3 regions of the Shewanella sp. 10N.286.51.B7 genome follow, and region 1 is predicted to be linked to each of the others. Evidence: predicted binding sites of a transcription regulator. Region 1 holds the regulator's gene; each other region holds the start of a gene.

Evidence for each region. The regulator sigma-54, encoded in region 1, starts transcription at its own class of promoters, with help from an activator protein. The targets are predictions, from matches to a motif close to GTTGGCACGNNNNTNGNNT.
Region 2: the regulator sigma-54 is predicted to act here: its motif matches at 1,036-1,054, upstream of BCU84_RS11620 (P-II family nitrogen regulator).
Region 3: the regulator sigma-54 is predicted to act here: its motif matches at 1,227-1,245, upstream of BCU84_RS03180 (TorF family putative porin).

What each region holds. Positions count from the first base shown of each region.
Region 1 covers NZ_MCUF01000034.1:59,904-62,180, reverse strand. The annotation lists gene ptsN (PTS IIA-like nitrogen regulatory protein PtsN) at 1-5, opposite strand, end outside; gene hpf (ribosome hibernation promoting factor) at 8-295, opposite strand; gene BCU84_RS10405 (RNA polymerase factor sigma-54) at 320-1,804, opposite strand; gene lptB (LPS export ABC transporter ATP-binding protein) at 1,986-2,277, opposite strand, start outside.
Region 2 covers NZ_MCUF01000037.1:83,912-86,188, forward strand. The annotation lists gene BCU84_RS11615 (polymer-forming cytoskeletal protein) at 1-621, shown strand, start outside; gene BCU84_RS11620 (P-II family nitrogen regulator) at 1,101-1,439, shown strand; gene BCU84_RS11625 (ammonium transporter) at 1,450-2,277, shown strand, end outside.
Region 3 covers NZ_MCUF01000018.1:143,579-145,855, forward strand. The annotation lists gene BCU84_RS03170 (response regulator) at 1-549, shown strand, start outside; gene BCU84_RS03175 (HU family DNA-binding protein) at 758-1,030, shown strand; gene BCU84_RS03180 (TorF family putative porin) at 1,335-2,027, shown strand.

The DNA.
Region 1 (2,277 bases):
TCCATCGTTAGTGTTTAATTAACTTCTCTTTGTGTTTAATTACCTGACGATCTAATTTGTCGATCAGGGCGTCAATTGCAACATACATATCAGCGTTCTGTGATACCGCAAAAACTTCACCTCCTTTGAGGTGTAATTTTGCCTCTGCAATTTGTTGCAGCTTTTGAACATTGAGCACAACGTGAACATTATTGATCTGTTCGAAGTGTCGTTCAAGCTTTGAAAACTTAGTTTGTACATACTCACGTAAAGATTGAGTAATTTCCACATGGTGCCCAGTCAGGTTAATTTGCATATATCATCCTCCAATAACAAAGGCTTATAGGCTTTTGCGTTGGTTTGAGGGAGGGATGAGCATTGCTTCACGATATTTGGCGATCGTACGCCGAGCAACATTGATCCCTTGTTCTGCCAATAGCGTCGCCATTTTACTATCGCTAAGTGGCTTTTGCTGGTTTTCTGCCGCAACAAGCTTTTTAATAAATGCGCGAATTGCAGTAGAAGAACATTCTCCGCCATCATCAGTACTCACATGGCTTGAAAAGAAATATTTTAGTTCAAAAAGTCCCCTAGGGGTGTGCATATACTTTTGTGTCGTGACACGCGAAATGGTTGATTCATGCATTTCAACGGCTTCAGCAATGTCATTAAGTACCATTGGCTTCATTGCTTCTTCGCCAAACTCAAAAAAGCCTTGTTGAAATTGCACAATACAATTAGCCACTTTTAATAGTGTCTCATTACGGCTTTCAATACTTTTGATAAACCATTTTGCCTCTTGTAAATGGCCGCGAATAAACTGGCTGTCTGACTGATTAGCAGAGCCTTTCGCCATGGCTGCATATTGCTGATTCACACCAATTTTTGGCATGTTATCTGGATTTAATTCAACGACCCAACGGCCACTCTTTTTAAACACTGTCACATCAGGAATGACATATTCATCTTTAATAGGAGTGATCTGTAACCCTGGACGTGGGTTAAGCGTTTGAATAAATTGAATCGCTTCGCGTAAATCATCTTCTTTAAGCTTGGTTTTACGCATTAATAATCTAAAGTCACGGCCTGCAATTAAGTCTAGGTGTTCTGCAATCAGTAGCTTAACGTTATCGATACAAGGTATTTCATTAGGGTATTGGCCAAGCTGAATCATCAAGCATTCGCTTAAATCTCTTGCTGCAACGCCTACAGGATCAAAATGCTGTACTCGTTTGAGTACAGCTTCAACTTCATCGAGTTCAATATCTTCTAGGCCTAAAGCTTGCAATATGTCTTCAGTTGTTTGGGTTAAGTAACCACGTTCATCAACGGCATCGATAATCGCCGTAGCAATTACCAGATCGTTTTCAGAAAAAGGGGTGAGATTTTTTTGCCACTCTAAATGCTCATATAAGCCTTCTGTGGTTTCACCCTGAAAAGGCATATCGTCATCACGAGCCACTGCGCCAGAACCTGAACTTGGGGATGCTGTGTAAACTTCATCCCATGTGGTATCCATTGGTAATTCGTCAGGCATGGATTCTTTGGTTAACGATTCAGTGGTGTCTACGGTTGAGGTGTCTTTTTCAACAGTCACTTGGCTGTTATCACTAAAATCAGTATCGGTTTGCTGGGCGTTTTCTTTTACTGGTTCTTTTGCTTTAGCAAACTCATCTTCGAGCTCAAGGAGTGGATTTGAGTCAAGTGCTTGTTGAATTTCTTGCTGTAGCTCCAATGAGGAAAGTTGCAATAAGCGAATGGCTTGTTGCAACTGTGGGGTCATAGTCAGGTGTTGACCCATTTTAAGTTGGAGTGAGGCTTTCATTTACCGCTTATCCCTAATTGAGTTTCATCATCGCGACTAACAATTGTGTGGGTCTAGCACCTTTTTAAACTGCTTCTAGGCTTAAGCTGAACCTTGGCTTAAGTTCAGTCTAGAACATTGCACTAAAAAGTGGGACTGATACTGGTCGCGACATGCCATATTGTGCACTAAAGAATGCTAACTATAGCTTGAATTGCTCACCTAAGTATACTGACCTGACTTGCTGATTGTCTAAGATTTCAGCAGGCGTGCCTTCTGCAATTAAATCACCGTGGCTAACAATATACGCGCGCTCACATACATCAAGCGTTTCACGAACATTATGGTCGGTAATGAGTACTCCAAGTCCACGATTTTTTAATTGTTGAATAATTTTCTTGATATCTATCACAGAGATAGGGTCGACACCAGCAAAAGGCTCATCTAGCAGAATGAACTTAGGATTTGCCGCTAATGCGCGTGCGATTTCAACA
Region 2 (2,277 bases), on a different contig from region 1:
GAAGCTGCTTCAAAGCCAAAATCTAAACTTGAAATTAAGCCTCAGCCTAATCCTCAAGCGCAATTAGCAGCTAAAGCTGCGGCAGAAAAAGCGCAAGAGAAAAAGTCAGGTTCTACTAAGTTTGTTGTTGCTGGTGTTGTGTTAGCTGCTGCAGTAGGTGCAGTAGTTATGAAGCCTGAATTAGCAGAAGACTTAATGGCTCAATTCAATCAGCCTGCATCTCAAAATGAAGCATCTGTACCAGCAGTTAAAGATGTTGTCGTTGAAGAAGTTGTAGAAGCTGAAGACGTGTCAGAGCTTGATAATGTAGTTGATGCTGAAACCGCATTGGCTCAATTAGATGAAGCTGCACAATCTGAAGCCACGTCAGAGTTTGAAGCTGGCTTAGAAGAAGCGGCTGATGATCAGGAAGCATTATTAGCTGATTTAGGTACGAGCTTAGAGGCTGATATTGCAGCAGAAGCTGATGAAGTTATTGTGGCAGCTGAAGAAGCGACAGAAACTGATGCGGTAGATAAAACTCAAGTAGACAGTTTATTAGCTGATTTATTGGCTGAAGAACGTACAGAGTCAGTAGAAGCTGTTGATACTGTTGAAGACACTTCAACAGGTAATCTGTAACCTTTACAATCAGTCATTAGATTAACAGAATTAGATTGTTATATTTGACAGAAAAGAGTGAAATACCTAACGAAGGTATTTGATAAAAGGTCCTCAATTGAGGGCCTTTTTTTGTGCCATTGGGGCCAACTATATTTATACCGTCTCATCTTTTACCCACTTATATTTATTGCTTTATTATTCTATGGGTACTTTTATTAACGCTTTTATTTGCCGCTAGTCATTCGCCTTATTCTGGCTTTTAAAACTCCCACTAAACTCGTCAATTTAACCAAGTTTTAGTAAATCCATCGCACTCAATTCTCTGCGCTAATCTTGTGCGCACTGAAATGGAGCTGCACTTTGTTGGTGCGTTTTTGTCGTTATAAATATTATTGTTTTTATCATATCCCTTTAAAAACATGTACTTATAAGTTTGGCCTAATGATTGAATTGTAATTGGAAACAAATATATAACAATCACACTTTTGGAGGTCGAGATGAAACTCGTCAGCGCTATCATCAAGCCATTTAAATTAGATGATGTCCGAGAAGCAATTGCTGGAATGGGCATTGAAGGAATGACTGTAACTGAAGTAAAAGGTTTTGGTCGTCAAAAAGGGCACACTGAACTTTATCGTGGCGCAGAATATCAAGTTGATTTTCTTCCTAAAGTGAAATTAGAAATTGCCACTAAAGCAGAAAATTTAGAAGTATTACTTGAAGCAATTACTACAGCTGCCCATACCGGCAAGATTGGTGATGGCAAAATTTTCGTAACTGATCTTGAACAGGCAGTCCGTATCCGTACGGGTGAGCTTGATAACGAAGCACTATAAGGGGGCTGAAATGGAAGAGTTAGCAGCGTTAGGAACGACAGTCACTGAGTTACGTTTCGCATTAGATACGTTTTACTTTCTAATCTCAGGTGCATTAGTTATGTGGATGGCAGCTGGTTTTGCCATGCTTGAAGCAGGTTTAGTTCGCTCAAAAAATACCACAGAAATTTTAACTAAAAACGTATGTTTATATTCAATTGCGTGTGTGATGTACCTGTTAGTCGGTTACAACATCATGTATGTCGATAATGTTGAAGCGGGTTGGTTGCCATCATTTGGTTCGCTAATTGGTTCACAAGCAGATGGTGCTGACCATGCGCTTGAGTCTGACTTCTTTTTCCAAGTGGTATTCGTAGCAACAGCTATGTCAATTGTCTCTGGCGCAGTTGCTGAACGTATGAAGCTTTGGTCTTTCCTACTTTTCTCTGTGGTACTGACAGCCGTTATTTACCCAATTGAAGGTTACTGGACTTGGGGGGGCGGTTTCTTATCTGCTGCAGGTTTCGTTGACTTCGCTGGTAGTGGTATTGTTCATATGGCGGGTGCAGCTGCAGCTATTGCCGGTGTATTACTACTAGGAGCGCGTAAAGGTAAATACGGTGCAAACGGTTCAGTAAACCCAATTCCTGGTTCGAACTTGCCAATGGCAACCTTAGGTATGTTTATTCTTTGGATGGGCTGGTTTGGATTTAATGGTGGTTCTCAGTTATTGGTTTCTGATGCAGAAAATGCTTCAGCAGTCGCTAAAATCTTCGTTAACACTAACTCAGCAGCAGCATTTGGCGCAGTGTCAGCGTTAATTGTTTGTAAGATTGTTTGGGGTAAAGCAGATTTAACC
Region 3 (2,277 bases), on a different contig from region 1:
ATTCAATTCATGCTGGTTTCTAGCGAATGTCGTCGTGAGCAATTAGAAATATTCAGACAATCTGGTGTCGTGGCAATTTTACCTAAACCATTTGATGCCGATCATTTGGCTACAGCGCTAAATTCAACCATCGACCTCATTAGTAATGATGAATTAGATTTGAGTCATTTCGATGTCCAAGATATCCGAACTTTAGTTGTCGATGATAGCCGAATGGCACGTAACGTCATTAAACGCACTATAGGTAATTTAGGGATAAGAATTATCAGTGAAGCCGAAGATGGAGCTAAAGCCATTGAGCTTATGCAACAACAAATGTTTGATTTGGTCATCACTGATTACAATATGCCTAGTGTTGATGGATTAGCATTAACTCAATACATTCGTAATCAAAGCCAGCAATCACATATTCCGATTTTAATGGTCTCCTCCGAAGCAAACGACACTCATTTAAGTAACGTTTCCAGTGCCGGTGTTAACGCCTTATGTGACAAACCTTTCGAACCAAAACTCGTCAAACAACTGCTTTACCAACTATTAGAAGAATAGCCTGCTCAAAAAGTAAATGACTTTTGGCTCTTCGTCACTAGTCATTTTCACTGATGAAATAGCCCAATTGGCTATTTTACGCCTTAAATGTCGCCAAAATGCCTTATCGCTACACATTAATCAGATAAAAGGCTTTTAAACCCCCATGGCTTATGGCATGTTAATCTAGTTTTAAATAAACACATCTATGGAAAGCAGAGAATACAACATGAACAAAAGTGAATTAATTGCAAAAATTGCAGAAAATGCTGAGCTGACTAAAGCTGAAGCTGGTCGCGCACTAAAGTCTTTTGAAGAAGCTGTTACTGAAGCCATGAAAAGTGGTGACAAGATTTCTATCGTAGGTTTTGGTTCTTTTGAAACCTCAGTTCGTGCAGCACGTACTGGCCGTAACCCACAAACCGGCAAAGAAATCCAAATTGCTGAAGCGACTGTACCAAAATTCAAAGCTGGTAAAACACTGAAAGATAGCGTTAATTAAATTAACAGCTTGAATTATAAAACCTCCCCATGGGAGGTTTTTTTATGCCTTTTTTCTACAGAACTAGGTTTAAAGTACAGGAATAGCGCACAAATCTTGCACACTAAAAGTGCAACCCTGCTTCATATCCATGCAACATTTTTGCTACAAGTCGGTGCAGAAACAGCTAAACATCTGAAAATGTAGCAATTTCAAACATGGCACACCATTAGCAATACCTCATACAGATAAAATCAACATTGAACATTGCTGCCCGATTACTAAGCAACAAGTTCAGTGATAAGAAAAACTTGAGGGAATGAAAATGAAAACATCGATATATAAAGCTATTGCGCTATCAACAGGTTTATTACTCAGTGGTTCTGCTTTAGCAGAAGTAACAGGTAACATCGGAGCGACATCAAATTACCTTTGGCGTGGTGTAAGCCAAACTGATAACGGCGCAGCTGTGCAAGGTGGCATTGATTACGCTGCTGATTCTGGCTTTTATGTTGGCGGTTGGGCTTCAAATGTCGATTTTGGTGATGGCACAAGTTACGAGCTAGATATCTATGCGGGTTACGGTGGTAACATTACTGAAGACTTAAGCTATGATATCAACTACCTTTACTACGCTTACCCAGATTCACCAGGGAGTGTTGATTTTGGTGAAGTGACAGTTGGTCTAGCATGGAAATGGTTAGATGTTTCATACTCCCACACTGTCAATGGTGGTGATGATATCGCTGCTGAGCCATTAGACTCTGCGGACATGATGTATGCACAAGCTAACTTAACGTTCCCATTGACTGAAAAATTGTCTCTGGGCGTTCATTACGGCTACTCTGATGGTGATGTCATCATGAGCTGGTTCGATACTGATAGCTACTCTGAATATAATGTGTCACTGAGCGCTGATACAGATTACGGTACAGTGTCATTCACTGCATCAGATACTGACTTAGATGAAGATGACGCTAAAATTGTTTTAGGTTACTCATATAGCTTCGGTTTATAAGGCTTAAACATTACTTTCTCAATTGAGGACGTATGATTACAGCATGTTAAGCACTAAAAGCGCCACTCATTCAGAGTGGCGTTTTTAATGGCAATAATAAAATTTTCGATTCTACAATTAAGCAAAAATTTAAATACCTGCTACATTCAAAATATATGACTGATGAGGTGTAAGCGCAGACATTCTTCCGTCCTATTTTCAGTTCCATTCAACATTGACGTTACCGGCACAAACTAACCTGTGAACAATC